4 regions of the Mycobacterium sp. Aquia_213 genome follow, and region 3 is predicted to be linked to each of the others. Evidence: predicted binding sites of a transcription regulator. Region 3 holds the regulator's gene; each other region holds the start of a gene.
The links. Region 3 encodes LexA, which represses DNA repair genes until DNA is damaged. Its sites were predicted from a motif close to CGAACANNTGTTCG; they were not measured.
Positions count from the first base shown of each region.

Region 1: ruvC (crossover junction endodeoxyribonuclease RuvC) is a predicted target of LexA. The motif match lies at 1,026-1,039, and genes of this name have one in related genera.
Region 2: LMQ14_RS22400 (error-prone DNA polymerase) is a predicted target of LexA. The motif match lies at 2,057-2,070, and genes of this name have one in related genera.
Region 4: cofD (2-phospho-L-lactate transferase) is a predicted target of LexA. The motif match lies at 3,248-3,261, and genes of this name have one in related genera.

Region 1 is NZ_CP113116.1:3,649,152-3,653,418, reverse strand. It holds gene LMQ14_RS16935 (DUF2617 family protein) at 1-295, opposite strand, end outside; gene LMQ14_RS16930 (DUF4178 domain-containing protein) at 305-916, opposite strand; gene ruvC (crossover junction endodeoxyribonuclease RuvC) at 1,079-1,660, shown strand; gene ruvA (Holliday junction branch migration protein RuvA) at 1,657-2,262, shown strand; gene ruvB (Holliday junction branch migration DNA helicase RuvB) at 2,259-3,317, shown strand; gene LMQ14_RS16910 (DUF1304 domain-containing protein) at 3,382-3,768, shown strand; gene LMQ14_RS16905 (hypothetical protein) at 3,885-4,267, shown strand, end outside.
Region 2 is NZ_CP113116.1:4,837,458-4,841,724, reverse strand. It holds gene otsB (trehalose-phosphatase) at 1-506, opposite strand, end outside; gene LMQ14_RS22405 (wax ester/triacylglycerol synthase domain-containing protein) at 547-1,920, opposite strand; gene LMQ14_RS22400 (error-prone DNA polymerase) at 2,084-4,267, shown strand, end outside.
Region 3 is NZ_CP113116.1:3,785,306-3,789,572, forward strand. It holds gene LMQ14_RS17675 (alpha/beta fold hydrolase) at 1-315, shown strand, start outside; gene LMQ14_RS17680 (PhzF family phenazine biosynthesis protein) at 350-1,036, shown strand; gene LMQ14_RS17685 (peroxynitrite isomerase) at 1,042-1,527, opposite strand; gene nrdR (transcriptional regulator NrdR) at 1,533-1,997, opposite strand; gene LMQ14_RS17695 (LysM peptidoglycan-binding domain-containing protein) at 2,155-2,649, opposite strand; gene lexA (transcriptional repressor LexA) at 2,945-3,649, shown strand; gene LMQ14_RS17705 (LGFP repeat-containing protein) at 3,669-4,267, opposite strand, start outside.
Region 4 is NZ_CP113116.1:4,707,092-4,711,358, reverse strand. It holds gene LMQ14_RS21815 (class I SAM-dependent methyltransferase) at 1-665, opposite strand, end outside; gene LMQ14_RS21810 (coenzyme F420-0:L-glutamate ligase) at 676-2,028, opposite strand; gene cofD (2-phospho-L-lactate transferase) at 2,025-3,014, opposite strand; gene LMQ14_RS21800 (WhiB family transcriptional regulator) at 3,335-3,706, shown strand; gene LMQ14_RS21795 (metallopeptidase family protein) at 3,717-4,139, opposite strand.

The sequences.
Region 1 (4,267 bases), 140 kb from region 3:
CCTCGTCGCGGGTGGCGGTGGCGGATTCCAGCGAATAGCCGAAGGCTTCGGCGCGCTCGGGCAGCTTGCCGGTCTCGCTGTCGGCGGTGCAGGACACCTGCTCGGAGAAGGTGCTGGCGGCGTGTTCGATCGTGACGAGATGTGAGGCGCCGAGCACCCCGAGCCGCAGCGCGCCGCCGTCGGGATGGCGCAGCGAATGACTGGCCAGCAGCGGCGGTGCGGGCGCGTTGAGTGCGAGCCGCAGCCTGCTTCCGGACACGTCGGCCGGAGCAACGGCGAGTTGATAGAGCGGCACCGCGCGGTCCTACGGGGAGCCCGGCGTCGGCGCCGGGTAGACGGTGAGCTCGCCCGGTGACACCGGCTTGCCCGTCGAGATCTCCCAGGGCGTGCCGGGTGCCCAGCGCTCGAAGGAGAGCAGCGCGGTCTCGTCGGCGTTGGCGCAGTCGACGAACTCCATCTCGCCGCCGGCCGGCAGGCCCGTCGTGCCCTCGGTCGTATAGGAAGCCCGGCCGCGTTCCGACTCGTGAAATGCCATCCCGTCGACCAGGTACTGGTCGCCGGGCTGCAACGTGATGTCCTTGCGGGTGACCCACATGACGAGCTCGAGGCGTCCGTCGTCCTCCTCGACGGCGAACCACGTCGGCAGGTTGCCGCCCTCCAGCAGGTGCTCCCACCACACGAACGGTCCCTCGCGGAACGTCACCGAGCCGCGGACCACGTAGTCGATGCCGCCATAGCTGACGATGGCGCCGGGCCCGAGCTGCCGGGGCCCGAACTGCGGCATCGCGTCGAAGGACAGGGGATCGGGGCGCCCGCGCGGCTGACCCGCGGCCTTGGGGCGCCGCGACGCGATGACAAGCACCACGACGGACGCGACGAACAGCACCGCAGCCAGCACTACCAGCACTGTTCCCACCCAGGGCCTCCCGTCGCCGCGGCGGTGGAGCGAACGTCGGCTTAAGTTAACAGCTTTTCCCGGGTCCGCGTGTCCTGTCCGTAGCGGTCGGACCCGACCGCTACGCTATCGAACAGCTGTTCGGGCCGCGGTATTTTCAAGAAGTCGAAGTTGGAGCATGCTATGCGCGTGATGGGCGTCGACCCCGGACTGACCCGATGCGGGCTGTCCGTGGTCGAAAGCGGGCGCGGCCGAAATATCGTCGCGCTGGATGTCGACGTGGTCCGTACCCCGTCGGATGCCGCGCTGCCCAAAAGGCTGCTGGCCATCAGCGATGCCGTCGAGCATTGGCTGGATACGCATCGTCCCGACGTGGTCGCGATCGAGCGGGTGTTCGCCCAGCACAACGTGTCGACGGTGATGGGCACCGCGCAGGCCGGTGGCGTGATCGCGCTGGCGGCGGCCAAACGGGACATCGACGTGCACTTCCATACCCCCAGCGAGGTCAAGGCCGCGGTCACCGGCAACGGCACCGCCGACAAGGCTCAGGTCACCGCGATGGTCACGAGAATCCTTGCACTGCAAGCCAAACCGACGCCGGCCGACGCGGCCGATGCGCTGGCGCTGGCCATCTGCCATTGCTGGAGAGCGCCGATGCTGGCCCGGATGGCGGCGGCCGAGGCGTTGGCCGCCGAAGCACGCCAGGCCTACCGGGCCAAGTTGGCGGCGAAGGCCAAGGCCGCCAAGGCGGGTGCGGGCCGGTGATCGCCTCGGTGCGCGGTGAGGTGCTCGAGGTGGCACTCGATCATGTGGTGATCGAGGCCGCCGGCGTCGGCTACCGGGTGAACGCGACGCCGTCGACGCTGTCGACGCTGCGCCTCGGCAGCGAAGCCCGCCTGGTCACCGCGATGATCGTGCGCGAGGATTCGCAGACGCTGTACGGCTTTGTTGACGGCGAGACCCGCGACCTGTTCCTGACGCTGCTGTCGGTGTCGGGCGTCGGGCCGCGGCTCGCGATGGCGACCCTGGCCGTGTACGACGCCGACTCACTGCGCCAGGCGCTGGCCGACGGCGACGTCACCGCGCTGACCCGGGTGCCCGGCATCGGCAAGCGCGGCGCCGAGCGTATGGTTCTCGAGTTGCGCGACAAGATCTATACGGCCGGTGCGCGCGCGGCAGCGCCGGCGGTCAACGGCCATACAGTGCGGGGCCCGGTGGTCGAGGCGCTGGTCGGTCTGGGCTTCGCGGCCAAGCAGGCCGAGGACGCCACCGACAACGTGCTGGCGGCCAGTCGCGAAAAAGGCGAGCAGGCAACGACTTCCGACGCGTTACGGGCTGCGCTGTCGTTGCTGGGCAAGGCCAAATGAGCGACGACTTCTCCGAGGACTTCTCGGATCGAGACCTGTCCCCGACGCTGACCGTCGGGGAGGGCGACGTCGACGTCAGCCTGCGGCCCCGCTCGCTGCGGGAGTTCATCGGCCAGGCCCGGGTCCGCGAACAGCTGCAGCTGGTCCTCGAGGGCGCCAAGAACCGTGGTGGCACACCGGATCACATTCTGCTGTCCGGCCCGCCGGGGTTGGGCAAGACGTCGCTGGCGATGATCATCGCCGCCGAACTCGGGTCCACGCTGCGGGTCACCTCGGGGCCGGCGCTGGAGCGCGCCGGCGACCTGGCCGCGATGCTGTCGAACCTGGTCGAGCACGACGTGTTGTTCATCGACGAAATCCACCGCATCGCCCGGCCGGCCGAGGAGATGCTCTACCTCGCGATGGAGGACTTCCGGGTCGACGTCGTGGTGGGCAAAGGCCCTGGGGCAACGTCGATCCCGCTGGAGGTGGCGCCGTTCACGCTGGTCGGCGCGACCACCCGGTCCGGCGCGCTGACCGGTCCGCTGCGGGACCGCTTCGGTTTCACCGCGCACATGGATTTCTACGAGCCGGCCGATCTGGAGCGGGTGCTGGCGCGTTCGGCCGGGATACTCGGCATCGAGTTGGGCGCCGAAGCCGGTGCGGAGATCGCCCGGCGCTCACGCGGCACGCCGCGGATCGCCAACCGCCTGTTGCGCAGGGTCCGCGACTTCGCCGAGGTGCGGGCCGACGGCGTGATCACCCGCGACGTCGCCAAGTCCGCGCTGGAGGTGTACGACGTCGACGAGCTCGGGCTCGACCGGCTGGACCGGGCGGTGCTGTTGGCGCTGACCCGCAGCTTCGGCGGCGGCCCGGTCGGGGTTTCGACGCTCGCGGTGGCGGTCGGGGAGGAGGCGACCACCGTCGAGGAGGTGTGTGAGCCGTTCCTGGTGCGCGCCGGCATGGTTGCGCGGACGCCGCGGGGCCGGGTGGCCACCGCGCAGGCGTGGACTCATCTGGGTATGACACCGCCGGCCGGGGTCACCGGCTTGGCCCAACCGGGGCTGTTCGAGTAGGAGCGATCGCGAGCGCGGCGCAGCCGGGCGAAGCGGGTCGCGACCATCAGGAGTAGGAGGCGCAATGATCACCGCCGGACTGGCATTCGCCGCGCTCGCGGCGCTGCTGCACGTCTACATCTTCACGATGGAGTCGTTGACCTGGACCTCGCCGCGCACTCGCGCCACCTTCGGTACGACCGAATCCGAGGCCGAGACCACCAAGCTGCTCGCCTTCAACCAGGGCTTTTACAACTTGTTCCTGGCGATCGTCGCCGGCATCGGGATCGCCGAGGTCGCGATGGGACACCGCGCGGTGGGAGCCGCGCTCGTCTTCGCCGGGGTCGGATCCATGGCCGCGGCCGCGGTCGTCCTCGTGGTGTCGGCACCGGACAAGGCCCGGGCCGCGGTGACGCAGGGCACCTTCCCCTTGATCTCGGTGGTGCTGCTGGTGCTCGGCCTCGCGACGTAACACGAGAAACACCGGCCACACTGGTCACGGCATTTGGGGCCGCCGGAGGTTACAACCGCGAACGGCAGGGGTATCCACGCCGTGCTGAAGTAGTCCGGCATCAATAGGGGGATGTAATGAACTACGCACAAGAAGGTCATCCGGGCAGGTTGTGGATGCCACGATCCCGCGGTGCGGTTTGCGGGTTGATCCTGCTCGTTCTGGGTGCTTGGGGTGCGTTGATACCGTTCGTCGGTCCGCATTTCAATTTCGCCTACACGCCCGACAAAGAGTGGGCATGGAGCACGGCTCGCGGCTGGCTTGAGGTGTTGCCGGGCGGCGTCACCGCGTTCGGCGGCCTGTTGTTGATATTTTCCGGAAATCGGATCACCGCGATCGTGGGCGGCTGGCTGGCGGTTCTCGCCGGCGCCTGGTTCGTGATCGGTGGTGAGGTCGCTCCGATGCTGGGGATCGGGTCTGCCGGAGATCCGATCGCCGCGACCGACCGCAAGCGCGCCGC
Region 2 (4,267 bases), 1.1 Mb from region 3:
ACGCGCGCCGCCACGTCGGCGAGGTCGCGGCCGGATAGTATCGCGACCGGGCAGCGCGCGGCCAGCTGCTGCAGCGCGTTGGCCGCCCCGGTGACAAGCTGCGCCGAGTCCGGATCGTCGACGATGTCCGACAGCGTTCCGTCGAAGTCGAAGAACACCGCCGGCCGTCGGGCGGCGAGGCCCCCGCCGAGGAGCTGCGACGCATCGGGAAGCTGCGACATGCGTAGGTCCCCGGTGCGGACGGTCACGTTACTCAGGTCTTCGGCCCCGATCACCAGCGCGAACCCGGCCTCGTGCGCAGCTGTCGCGACCGCCGGACTCGCCGCGACGACGACACAGCGTCCGGCCCGAAGGTCGCCGAGGTCATCGGCCGAGGCGAATGTGCCGGTGCTGACACCGGCGTCCCGCAGTTGCGCGATCAGCACGTGCGGAGCGTCCAGCGCGGGGTCGAACAACACCGCGTCGTGGCGACGCGGGTCGATGGTGGCCGGATCCAATGTGGGCACGACCAACCTTCTCACGGTGGTCGATGCCGCCCGGGCTGGGTCAGTGGCGCGCTCGCGCGGTCGGGTGACTCGGCGGTACGCCGCCCGGCACCGTGCGGGTCCGGCGCTTGCGGCGATCCTTGGTGAACAACAGGACGGAGTCTTGGCTGAGCGCCGTCAGTCGCGCCATCTCCCGTTCGATGCCGTTGGCGAGCTGCTGGAGTTCGGGTGCGGCGTCGTAGTCGGCGGTGATCCCGAAGATCAGCTCGTCGCCGTAGCTCAGCACCGCGACTCCGCTGGACAGCTGCGAACCCGTCGGCGGGATCGGCAGCAAGCGTTCCACGGTTGCGCCCATCAGCTCCAACCGGTGCCGCGGCCCGGGGGCGTTGGTGGACAGCGTCACGATGCCCGGTTGCGGTAGTCGGCTCAGTACCAGTCGAACTGCCTTGGCGCACAATGCAAATGGCATGGAACTGGTAGCCAGGTTCACGATGCTCGGGCCGGCGTTCTGCCGGGCCGTCGTCGGCTGGTTCAAGCTGCTGTGCACAATCCGCAGCCGCTGCACCGGATCGTCGTGCTCGACGGGCAGATACGGCAGCTTGTCCGAGATGTCGTCGGTCTTCTCCAGGGTGCGCAACGAACCCGCGCGGGGTTGTTCGCCGCGGTGCAGCAGCACGGCCCGGAAGCCTTCGGTGATGGCGGCGAGCGCGACGTCGTTGGTGGTTACCCGGAACTTGCCGCACACCGTGTCGACGGCGGCAAGAGGAATGCGCACCGTGCTGTACCGCCGCATGGTGATCGCCGGACCGGTCGACGACATGCGGGCCGCCGACCAGAGGGTCTCGGCCAGGTTGCTGGTGACGGCGCTGGCGACGGCCGAGGCTTGCCAGAGCGCGTTGGCCCAGCCCTGCGTGCGGTCCTGTGTCGAATCAATCTTGGGCGCAACGTGATTAGCGAACATTTCGCTGCCGGCGCCGTCGCAGAGCCGGGTGAGCAAATGGGCCGCGGGGGTGGCTTCGGCCAGGTAATGGTGGACCTTCATCAAGATCGCCCACTTGCCTCTCAGCCCCTCGATGACCCAGCACTCCCACAGCGGCCGGTCCAATTCCAGGGGACGCTCGCACGCGTGGGCGATCGCCCGCGACAGGTCGGCCTCGTCGCCCGGGCGGGGAATCGCGACCCGGCGCAGGTGATGGGCGAGGTCGAAACCCGGATCGTCGACCCAGTGCTGGGCACCGCTGAACGGATGCGTCCGCAACACCTGGGCGCACCGCGGTATCGACTGAATCCGTTCTGCCAGAAGCGCTTTGAGCTGATCGAGATTGGGCACGGCACCATCGACGATGGCGACCGCGCCGGTCGCCATGCTCGCCTGCCGATCGGAGTCCGCCGCGGCGTGGAATCCCGTATCCAATGCTGTCGTCAGCTGCACCATATTCAATTCCCGCCCCTAGTTGCCCCGTACCAGTATCTGTCGCGGTGACCCCGTCGCGGTAGATCCCAATCCGTTAAGACTGTGTTTAGAAGTTGAAGACCCGTTTAACAACCGCTTTAACAACTCTGCACGAAATCGAACATTTGTTCGATAGACTGAGCGAATGGGTTGGTTCAACGGGCCGCCGAGTTGGGCGGAAATGGAGCGGGTGCTCGACGGCAAGCCGCGCCATGCCGGCGCGCCCAGCCCCTCCGGTCCGGCAGAAGACGGTCCGCTGTCGCACCGGCGCGGGACGTACACGCCGCCGCGAGGAGCCAAGGGCGCCCGCTCCTCTGTCGCCTATGCCGAGCTGCACGCGCATTCGGCGTACAGCTTCCTGGACGGGGCCAGCACACCCGAGGAGCTGGTCGAGGAGGCCGCCCGGCTGGATCTGCGGGCGCTGGCGCTGACCGACCACAACGGTCTGTACGGCGCGGTGCGGTTCGCCGAAGCCGCCGCCGAACTCGACGTGCGCACCGTGTTCGGCGCCGAGCTGTCGTTGGGTGCTTCGTCGTTTGCCTCGTTGTTTTCGGAGGCCCGTACCGAGCAGCCGGATCCCGCCGGCCCGCACCTGCTGGTGCTGGCCCGCGGCCCGGAGGGCTACCGGCGGCTGTCGCGGCAGCTGGCCGCGGCGCATCTGGCCGGCGGTGAGAAAGGCAAGCTGCGCTTCGACATCGACACGCTGACCGAAGCCGCAGACGGGCATTGGCACATCCTGACCGGATGCCGTAAAGGCCATGTCCGCCAAGCGCTTTCCGACGGCGGGCCGGATGCGGCGGCGCGGGCGCTGGCCGACCTGGTGGACCGCTTCGGTGCTGGAAGGGTCAGCGTCGAGTTGACCCATCACGGCCAGCCCCTCGATGACGAACGCAACGCTGCGCTGGCCGCCCTGGCGCCACGCTTCGGGGTCGGCGTGGTCGCCACCACCGGAGCGCATTTCGCGCATCCGTCGCGCAGCAGGCTGGCCATGGCGATGGGCGCCATCCGGGCCCGGCAGTCGCTGGAGTCGGCCGCCGGATGGCTGGCCCCGCTGGGCGGCTCGCACCTGCGGTCCGGCGAGGAGATGGCCCGGCTGTTCGCGCATGGGCCTTCTGGGGGCCCTGACGTGGTGACCGCCGCTGCCGAACTCGGCGAGCAGTGCGCGTTCGGGCTGGCGCTCATCGCGCCGCAGCTGCCGCCGTTCGACGTGCCCGACGGGCACACCGAGGACAGCTGGTTGCGGCAGTTGGTGATGGCCGGCGCGCGCGACCGCTACGGACTTCCCGACGGCGCGCCGCGCGCGTACGCCCAGATCGAGCACGAGCTGAAAGTCATTGCCCAACTGACATTTCCGGGCTACTTCCTGGTTGTGCACGATATCGCCCGGTTTTGCCGGGAGAACAACATCCTGTGCCAGGGCAGGGGATCGGCGGCCAACTCCGCGGTCTGTTACGCCCTGGGCGTCACCGCGGTCGATCCGGTGGTCAACGAGCTGTTGTTCGAGCGCTTCTTGTCACCCGCCCGCGACGGGCCGCCCGACATCGACATGGACATCGAGTCGGATCAGCGCGAAAAGGTCATCCAGTACGTCTACGACAAATACGGCCGCGACTACGCCGCCCAGGTCGCCAACGTCATCACCTACCGCGGCCGAATCGCGGTGCGCGACATGGCCCGCGCCCTAGGTTTCTCGCAGGGCCAGCAGGACGCGTGGAGCAAGCAGATCGGCCACTGGAACGGGCTTGCCGACTCGCCCGACATCGAAGGCATTCCCGAGCAGGTGATCGACCTGGCCACCCAGATCCGGAACCTGCCGCGGCATATGGGCATTCACTCCGGCGGCATGGTGATCTGCGACCGCCCGATCGCCGACGTGTGCCCGGTGGAGTGGGCGCGGATGGAGAATCGCAGCGTCCTGCAATGGGACAAAGACGACTGTGCGGCCATCGGTTTGGTGAAGTTCGATCTACTCGGGCTGGGTATGCTCTCGGCGCTGCATTACGCGAAAGACCTGGTGGCCGAACACAAAGACCTCGAGGTCGATCTGGCCCGCCTCGACCTCTCCGAGCCGGCGGTGTACGAGATGCTGCAGCGCGCCGATTCCGTCGGGGTGTTCCAGGTGGAGTCGCGCGCACAGATGGCCACGCTGCCGCGGCTGCGGCCGCGGGTGTTCTACGACCTGGTGGTCGAGGTCGCGCTGATCCGGCCCGGGCCCATCCAGGGCGGGTCGGTGCACCCCTACATCCGGCGGCGCAATGGCATCGACCCGGTCGTCTACGACCACCCGTCCATGGAATCGGCATTGCGAAAGACGCTGGGAGTGCCGCTT
Region 3 (4,267 bases):
CCGGTGCAGATCGTCTGGGGCACCAAGGATGTGGTGGTCCCGGTCCGCCATGCGTGGATGGCGCACGCCGCGATGCCGGGCTCCCGCCTGGAGATCTTCGCCGGCTCCGGCCACTTTCCGTTCCACGAAGACCCGGCCCGCTTCATCGACGTCGTCCAGCGCTTCATCGACACCACCACACCCGCCGAATACGACCAAGCCGCGCTTCGCGGGTTGCTGCGCACCGGCAGCGGCGAACGCACGGTCACGGGGTCGGCCGACACGCGCGTCGCGGTGCTCAACGCGATAGGTTCCGACGAGCGCAGCGCGACTTAGATAATTGGTTTGACCCGGCCCGTACAGTCGGGCCATGGGCATCGATGTGACGGTGTTGCGTGTCTTCACCGACCGAGACGGCAAATTCGGTAATCCCTTGGGCGTCGTCGACGCCAGTCAGGTCGCGCCTGCCGATCGCCAGCGGCTGGCCACCCAATTGGGTTACAGCGAAACGGTATTCATCGATCTTCCGGCCGCCGATTCGGCCACTGCCCATGCCGCGATCTACACCCCGCGCACCGAGCTTCCGTTCGCCGGGCACCCGACCGTCGGGGCGTCGTGGTGGCTGCGGTCAATCGGTAGGCCGATCAACACGCTTGCGGTGCCGGCCGGCATCGTGCAGGTGCACTACGAGGGTGATCTGGTGGGCGTCCGGGCCCGCTCGGAATGGGGCCCCGAATACGCCATGCACGAATTCGATTCCGTCGAACAGCTTCTCGCGGCCGACCCAGTCGATTTTCCCGACGACGCCGCGCACTACTTGTGGACCTGGATCGACCAGTCCGCCGGCTCGTTGCGCTCCCGAACGTTCGTCGCGAATCTCGGTGTGCCCGAGGACGAAGCGACCGGCTCAGCCGCGCTACGGATTACCGACCATCTCAGCCGCGACCTGAGCATCACCCAGGGCAAGGGATCGAGGCTGGAAACCGTCTGGAGTCCCGAGGGCTGGGTTCGCGTCGCCGGCCGCGTAGTCAACGACGGTGTGACACAACTCGACTGAGCGGCTCAGGCCTTTCGCTGCAACACCGCGGCGAGATGATGCTGCAGGGGTTGCCCGACCGCACCCATCTGCACCGAGTACGAAAGTTGATCACCGTCGATCCGCAAGGTTCGGCCAAGCGCGGAAACCTCTTTGGCGGTCGGAGTCAATCCGACCGATGTAGTGGCCAGCTCGATTTCGATGAGATCGCCGGTCACGGAAAAGGAGCCGACCTCGATTTCGGTGACACCGCTGGGATGAGCCAGCACCAGCTCGACATGACCGGGCGCCGGCACACGAAGGTAGCCGGTCTCGGCATGCATCGGTTTGCCGTCGGCTGCCCCTTTGGTCTTTTGCGCGTAGGCCAGAAACGGTTTGCCCACATGGGAAAACACAATCTCTTCGAGATACTCGAAAGGCTGGATCGTCGGGTATTCGCCCGAACCACGGCCGGCCCAGGTGCCGAGCAGTGGCGCGAGGGCCGCGAGATCGGGATGCAAATCGCCGGGCATGCGGGTCAGCTCGGTGTCGATACTTTGCGATGCTTGCGAAGCGCCGCGATCTCGCGTTCGAAATCGTCGGCCGACGAAAAGGACCGGTACACCGAGGCGAAGCGCAGGTACGCCACCTCGTCCAGGTCACGCAACGGCCCGAGGATCGCCAGGCCGACCTCGTGACTGGGGATCTCCGGGGAGCCGGCGGCACGCACGGTGTCTTCCACTTGCTGGGCCAGCAGATTCAGCGCATCCTCATCGACCTGACGGCCCTGGCACGCGCGGCGCACACCTTTGATGACCTTTTCCCGGCTGAACGGCTCGGTGACACCGCTGCGCTTGACGACGGCCAGAACCGCGGTTTCTACCGTGGTGAAGCGTCGCCCACACTCCGGGCAGGACCGCCGGCGCCGAATGGCTTGGCCTTCATCGGTTTCCCGAGAGTCGATCACCCGCGAATCGGGATGGCGACAGAACGGGCAATGCATGACCGCTCCTTCGCTGTGCCGGCATCTCGGAAGAACACTCCGAGCGTACCTGTGCGCTCCCCCGCCGGGCCAATGCAGCCACGACACGTCCGCTGCCACCGACGGGAGAACCGAGGAGCCTTGGCGTAGAGCAGTTTTCGCACTACCGGCCGTGCGGTCAGCCGACCGGTGCGATCAGGGTCTGACCGGCGGCCAGTGCCGGCGAGCTCAGGTTGTTGAGTTCGCGGATACGGTCGGCGACCTGACGGGCCGGCGCTTCCGGCGCAACCCGGTGTGCCACGTCCTGCAGGGACTCGCCCGGCTCGACCTGCACGACGGACAGCCGGTCCGGCACGGGAGCCGCCGCAGCGCCGGCGTCGCCGTTGGCGATCTGACCGAGATTCGCGACCAGGCCCAGCCAGAGCGTGATGATTCCGGCCATCAGGGCCAGCCCCACCGTCGTCCCGAGCGTGACCGGACGGCGGCGATGCGGCGCGGCCGACATCGAGACGCCGGTACCGCGGTAGCGCATCGGCGCCCCGGCCGGCCGGGACTGCACGGACCTGCGCGCCGGCAGCACGCGATCCTGGTCATAGCGAGGCCGTGCGACCGGCCCATCGCTCGGGCGCCGCACGTTGCTGGTCCGCGGTGAGACTGTGTGCATGAGCGTCATGTGCGTTCCTCCGGTCAACTAATCCTCGCTCGTGTGTTCGACACTATCGCTCGTGTGTTCGAAATCCGAACATTTGAGCGAAGCGTGTCGCACGAGCAAAACGCTAGACCACGCCACCGACAACTTCTGTCCGATCGCTGTCAGTGCCATGCAGCACAAGTACCCGGTCTTTTCGAGAGTTACACCATTGTTATTCGAGGAGTTACGCGGATCACTCCCCCGGACCCGCCGAGCGGCGACACGCTAGTCGAACACATGTTTGATTCTTGGGTTCATGGGGGCTACATTCAGTGCCATGAGCGACAGCAACGACACCTCAGCAACCCGCACCGGCGGCCGGTTGCAATCCGTGGATTCATCGCTTACCCAGCGCCAACGCACCATCTTGAACGTCATCCGCGAGTCGGTGACCAGCCGTGGATATCCGCCGAGCATCAGGGAGATCGGCGATGCGGTCGGCCTGACGTCGACCTCCTCGGTGGCTCATCAGCTGCGCACCCTCGAGCGCAAGGGATACCTGCGCCGCGACCCGAACCGCCCCCGAGCCGTCGATGTGCGCGGCGCCGACGACGTGGCGGCGGCTGCGGCGCCGACCACCGAGGTCGCCGGGTCCGACGCGTTGCCGGAACCCACGTTCGTCCCCGTGCTCGGGCGTATCGCGGCCGGTGGACCGATCCTGGCCGAGGAAGCCGTCGAGGACGTCTTCCCACTTCCCCGCGAACTGGTCGGCGAGGGCACGCTGTTTCTGCTCAAAGTTGTCGGCGACTCGATGATCGAAGCCGCGATCTGCGACGGCGACTGGGTGGTGATTCGGCAGCAGAACGTCGCCGACAACGGCGACATCGTCGCCGCCATGATCGACGGCGAAGCGACCGTCAAGACGTTCAAGCGCGCGGGTGGTCAGGTGTGGCTGATGCCGCACAACCCGGCGTTCGATCCGATCCCCGGCAATGACGCGACCGTGCTCGGCAAGGTCGTGACGGTGATCCGCAAGGTATAGCGCCGGGAAGTCCGGCGCGTCAGTCGGCCTTCACGAAGCCGTTGACCAGCGCGGCTTCCTCGGTGGTGAACCAGATCTCGGCAAGCGTGTCGTGGTAGAGGTCGCTGTCAGGCGTGTAGTACAGGCCGAAGCGAGGGCTCGCCTTGATCGGATAGCCGTCGGGTATCTGGTACGGGTCTTCCAAAGGCAGGTGGATCGTCGGGCGCCCGACCGGGCCCAGTGCACCGATGGCCGCGGCCGGCGCGAAGTCCGCCTCGTCGTCGGCGTCCGCGGCCGCGTGCCGCCCGGCTCTGGGCGAGACGCCGGACGCGGCTCCGAGCGCAGCCGCAAGGCCGGATGCGCCCCCGCCCGCGGCAGCACCACCCGCGCCGGCACCACCCGCAGCGGCCGCACCGCCCGCGCCGGCAAGATCCGGAGGCGTGTGCGGCACGGCGACATCGGGATACGCGGCCTCCGGCTCTTCGGCGGGGTAGGCGGCATCGGGATGGCCGGCACCGGGGCGAGCGGCGTCGAGTGCGGTGTGCGGGACGGCGACGTCGGGATAGGCCGCGTCCTCATCCTCGGCAGCCGGATAGCCCGCCTCCGGGTAGGCGGCATCCTCTTCGGCGAATTCCGGAT
Region 4 (4,267 bases), 920 kb from region 3:
GCATCGACGAGCTCGAGCGTGCGAATCCGCGCGGGACCCGGACCAGCCACGCCGCAGAACAACACGACTTCCTGCAGGATGCCGTCGAACACCAGGCGTGCAAATGTGACCAGAGTGATTTCGCGGTAGCGAGTGAGCAGAAATTCGCGCAATTGTGCGGCATAACCGACTTGCAGCAATTCGGCGGGCAATACCAAACCCACCCGTCCGCCGTCGCGCACCATTAGCGTGCTCGCGACGACGAATGGGACCCAGGCATTGGTCAGCCGGCTGGGGCGTAGCCCCGCGCGCCGCATCAGCTCCAGCGCCGGCTCCCGTTGCTCCGGCGCCCAGTTGCCGAAGCGGATGTAGGGCGGGTTGCCCGCGACCCCGTCCCAACCGGTGGCCTTGTTTTCGGCCAGCCAGGTGAACAGATTCGCGGCGTCTACGGGAGCGAACGCTCGCGACTTCGCGGCCTCGGCGGCGACGAGTTCCACACCCCGCGCCTGGGTACTGAGCGCGGCGAGCTCGCGCAGGATTCGGCCGTCGCCGCACGAGGGTTCGACGATCCGGGGACCGGCCTCGTGGACCCAGCGGGCCAGAAATCGCGCCACCGAAATCGGCGTGTAGTAGCCGCCGCGAACCTTGTCGGCCGAAGCGGCCGCCTTGCCCGCGAACGTCTTCACCGGGTCAGTATCACTTGCGGATCAGCAGATCTCCGGGATTCACGGGGTCGCGCAACCCATCCGGCTGCACGGCGTAACCGATCGCGATGCCGCCCAACGGCTCCCAATCGTCCGGCAGCTCCAGTTCGGCGCGGACCAAATCGGCGGCAAAGATCGTCGAGCCGATCCAGCAGCTGCCCACCCCGCGAACGGCCAGCGCCACCAACAAAGCCTGCACGGCCGCGCCGACCGCGACGGTGAACATGGTGTGCTCGGCGTCGGTGCGCTCGGCGTCGGAATAGGTGTGTGCGCCGTCGGGCACCAGCATCGGGATGACGACCTCGGGTGCGTCGTAGAGGATCTGGCCGCGTGCCACTCGGCGATCGATCGCGTCGGCCGGCTTGCCGTCACCGGCCAGGTCGGTACGCCACTTGTCCTTCATCCGATCGAGCAGTCGCGTCCGGGTGGCCGCGGTGCGCAGCCACACGAACCGCACCGGGCGGGTGTGGTGCGGGGCCGGTGCGGTCAGCGCCTCGGCGACGGCCGCCTCGATCAGCTCCGGTGCCACCGGCTCGGCGCTGAACCGGCGCACCGACCGGCGCAGCAGCTGGGCCTGTCCGCGTCCCATCTCGATGGCTTCGGCGGTGCCGAGCCAGAACAGATCTTCGGGGCCGGGCCGTAGCAGCTGCCGGGCCGTCGTGCCGTCGTCGACGACGGTGAGCCCGCGCACGACGGCCACCGGCATCGCGGTCAGCTTGCCCTTGACCAGATCGGCCGCGGCGGCCACTTCGTCGGCCACGGCGATCTCGGTGACCACCAGCTCGTTGCCGTGCTCATCGACCGCGCCCGAATAACCGTGCAGCACAGCCAGACCCGCCGCCCCGATCGCGGCGTCGATCTGGCCGTTGCGCCAGGCCCGGCCCATGGTGTCGGTGATCACCACCGCGACGTCGACGCCGAGCTTCTCGCGCAGTGCGGCGCGCAGCGCCGCGGCACTGCCGTCGGGGTCGACCGGCAGCAGCGCGAGTTCGCTTCGCCCGACGTTGGATCCGTCGACCCCGGCGGCGGCCTGCACGAGCCCAAGCCGGTTCTCGGTGATCAGCGTGCGGCCCTTGCGGGCCAGCACCCGCACCGCCTCGTCGTCGACCAGTTTGCGCCGGAGTTCGTCGCGCTCCTCGGGGTCCTCGGGCGCCGCCACCAGTCGGCCCTCGCACTTGGATACCACCTTGCTGGTGACCACCACGACGTCGCCGTCGCGCAGCCAGGGCGCGGCGGCAGCGACGGCCGCACCGAGATCGTCGCCGGGGCGGAACTCGGGAAGCCCGGTCACGGGCAGGATCTCGACCGTCGCGGCGGTGCCGTGTTCTTTCGGCGAACGGGTCACGGCGCCACGCCCGCAATGTCCAGTCCGGCTTGCACCATGTCGGCCGTCGCCTTCGGGTCGCTCATCAACAGCGGCACCGAGCGCACCGCGACGCCTTCGATCTCCGCGTGGTCGCCCTCGTGCACCAGCCAGCAATCCAGTATCCCGGTGGTCGCGCGCGCGCCGTAGTGCTTGCCGACCGCTTCCGCGCTGGACTCCACCCCGATCACCTCCAGGCAGGCATCGGCCATGCCGCGCAACGGCTTTCCACCGATGATCGGGGAGTAGCCGACGATCGGCGCGGCGGCCGCCCGCAGCGCGCCGCGAATACCCGGGACCGCCAGGATCGCCCCGACGCTCACCACCGGATTGGACGGCGCCAGCAAGATGACGTCGGCATTGCCGATGGCATCGACGGCTTCAGTTGTGGCGCTGGCCGTTTCAGCGCCGACGAACGCGAAGCTATGCGTTGTCACCTTGGCGCGGTAGCGCACCCACCATTCCTGGAAGTGGATCGCGCGCCGGCTGTCGTCGGCCGGATCGGTGATCACCACATGGGTTTCGCACCGGTCGTCACTCGCGGGCAGCAGCTGTGCGCCCGGCCGCCAGCGGTCGCACAACGCCGTGGTGATCGCCGACAGCGGATACCCGGCGTTGAGCATCTGGGTGCGCACCAGGTGGGTCCCCAGATCCCGGTCGCCGAGTTGGAACCAATCCGGCTGCATGCCGTAGCGCGCCAATTCCTCTTTGGCGTGCCAGGTTTCGTCGCGATGTCCCCACCCGCGCTCCGGGTCTACGCCTCCACCTAAGGTATACATGCAGGTGTCCAAATCCGGACAAACCCGAACCCCATGGATCCAGGCATCGTCGCCAATGTTGACGACGGCGGTCAGCTCGTGCTCGGTTGGTTGTCCCTCGGCGCCGAACTGACCCAGACCGAGTAGCCGTTGGACGCCCAGCAGGAACCGGGCGCCGCCGACCCCGCCGACCAGAACGGTGACCTTCACATCGGACGACAGTACCGGCCCGGCGGAGGTCTGAATTCCATGGCCACAACGACGAGTTGGGAGCCTTTGTGATGGACACGCCGAAAGGGCGAAATAACAGAAACGCCGGAAATAGGTCACGAGATGGTATGGAAATACGCCGAAACGCTTGACCAGGCAGGTCAACCCGTGTCTAATCACATCAGTGTCATTTCCCGGTTGGCCGGCCGGTTCCGGTGTCGCAGACCGAGATTCGATCACTTGTTCGAATTTGTCTGTTACATCAGAACAGCGGGAAACAACCACTCTCTCAAAGACCAAGCTGAGGAGGCGTACGACGCATGTCTTACGAGCACCTACGGGGCGTCATGCCAAGCACTGAGCGCGCCATGATCAGCTCCGCGCCGGCGCCACTTATCAGGCCCCACTTGACCGTGGTCCCTGACGCGCCAATCCCATTCGAGCCCGAGCCGTTGCCGGAGCCCGAACTCACTCCGGACCAATGGCAGGACCGCGCGCTGTGCGCGCAGACCGACCCCGAGGCCTTCTTCCCGGAGAAGGGCGGGTCCACCCGCGAGGCCAAGAAGATCTGCCTGGGTTGCGAGGTCCGTCATGAGTGCCTGGAGTACGCCCTGGCGCATGACGAGCGCTTCGGCATCTGGGGCGGCCTCTCCGAGCGCGAGCGCCGCCGCCTCAAGCGCGGCATCATCTGAGCCGACGAATCTATTCGTCGTCGATCGTCGGGTCGATGACCGTGGGTTCGACGTCGAGGTAGATGGCCACCTGAGCCACCAGGATCTCGTGCAATAACTCGCCAAGTTCGACGGTGTCTTTGGCGCGCCGTTCGATGGGCTTGCGGAACAAGACAATTCGCGCCCGCGTCGAGTTTCCCCGGACGTCCACCCCGGCGGGGATCAGGCGGGCCAGCGCGATCGGTCCGTCGGCGACGACCTCGGGCGGCCACTGCACGCTGTCCGGATCCTTGGCGGCGATGCGGGGAATTTCATCGACAGCGACGTCGAGTTCCGACACTCGTGATTGCCAGCGTCGCTCGATCGGTTCGTAGGCCTCCAGCACCGCCATGTCGAATCGTTCGGCCCGGCTGCGCCATCCCGGCACCGTCGGCGGCAGCAAAGGACCGCGCATATCGCGGCCGCGCCGAGTTGCCCGGTGCCCAGGCGTTCGGCCCGACGGCCGCCCGTTGCGCGGGAAACTGCGCGAATCACCCACGCGCCGATGGTAACGGTTGGACATCGTGGGCCGAACGGTTGCGC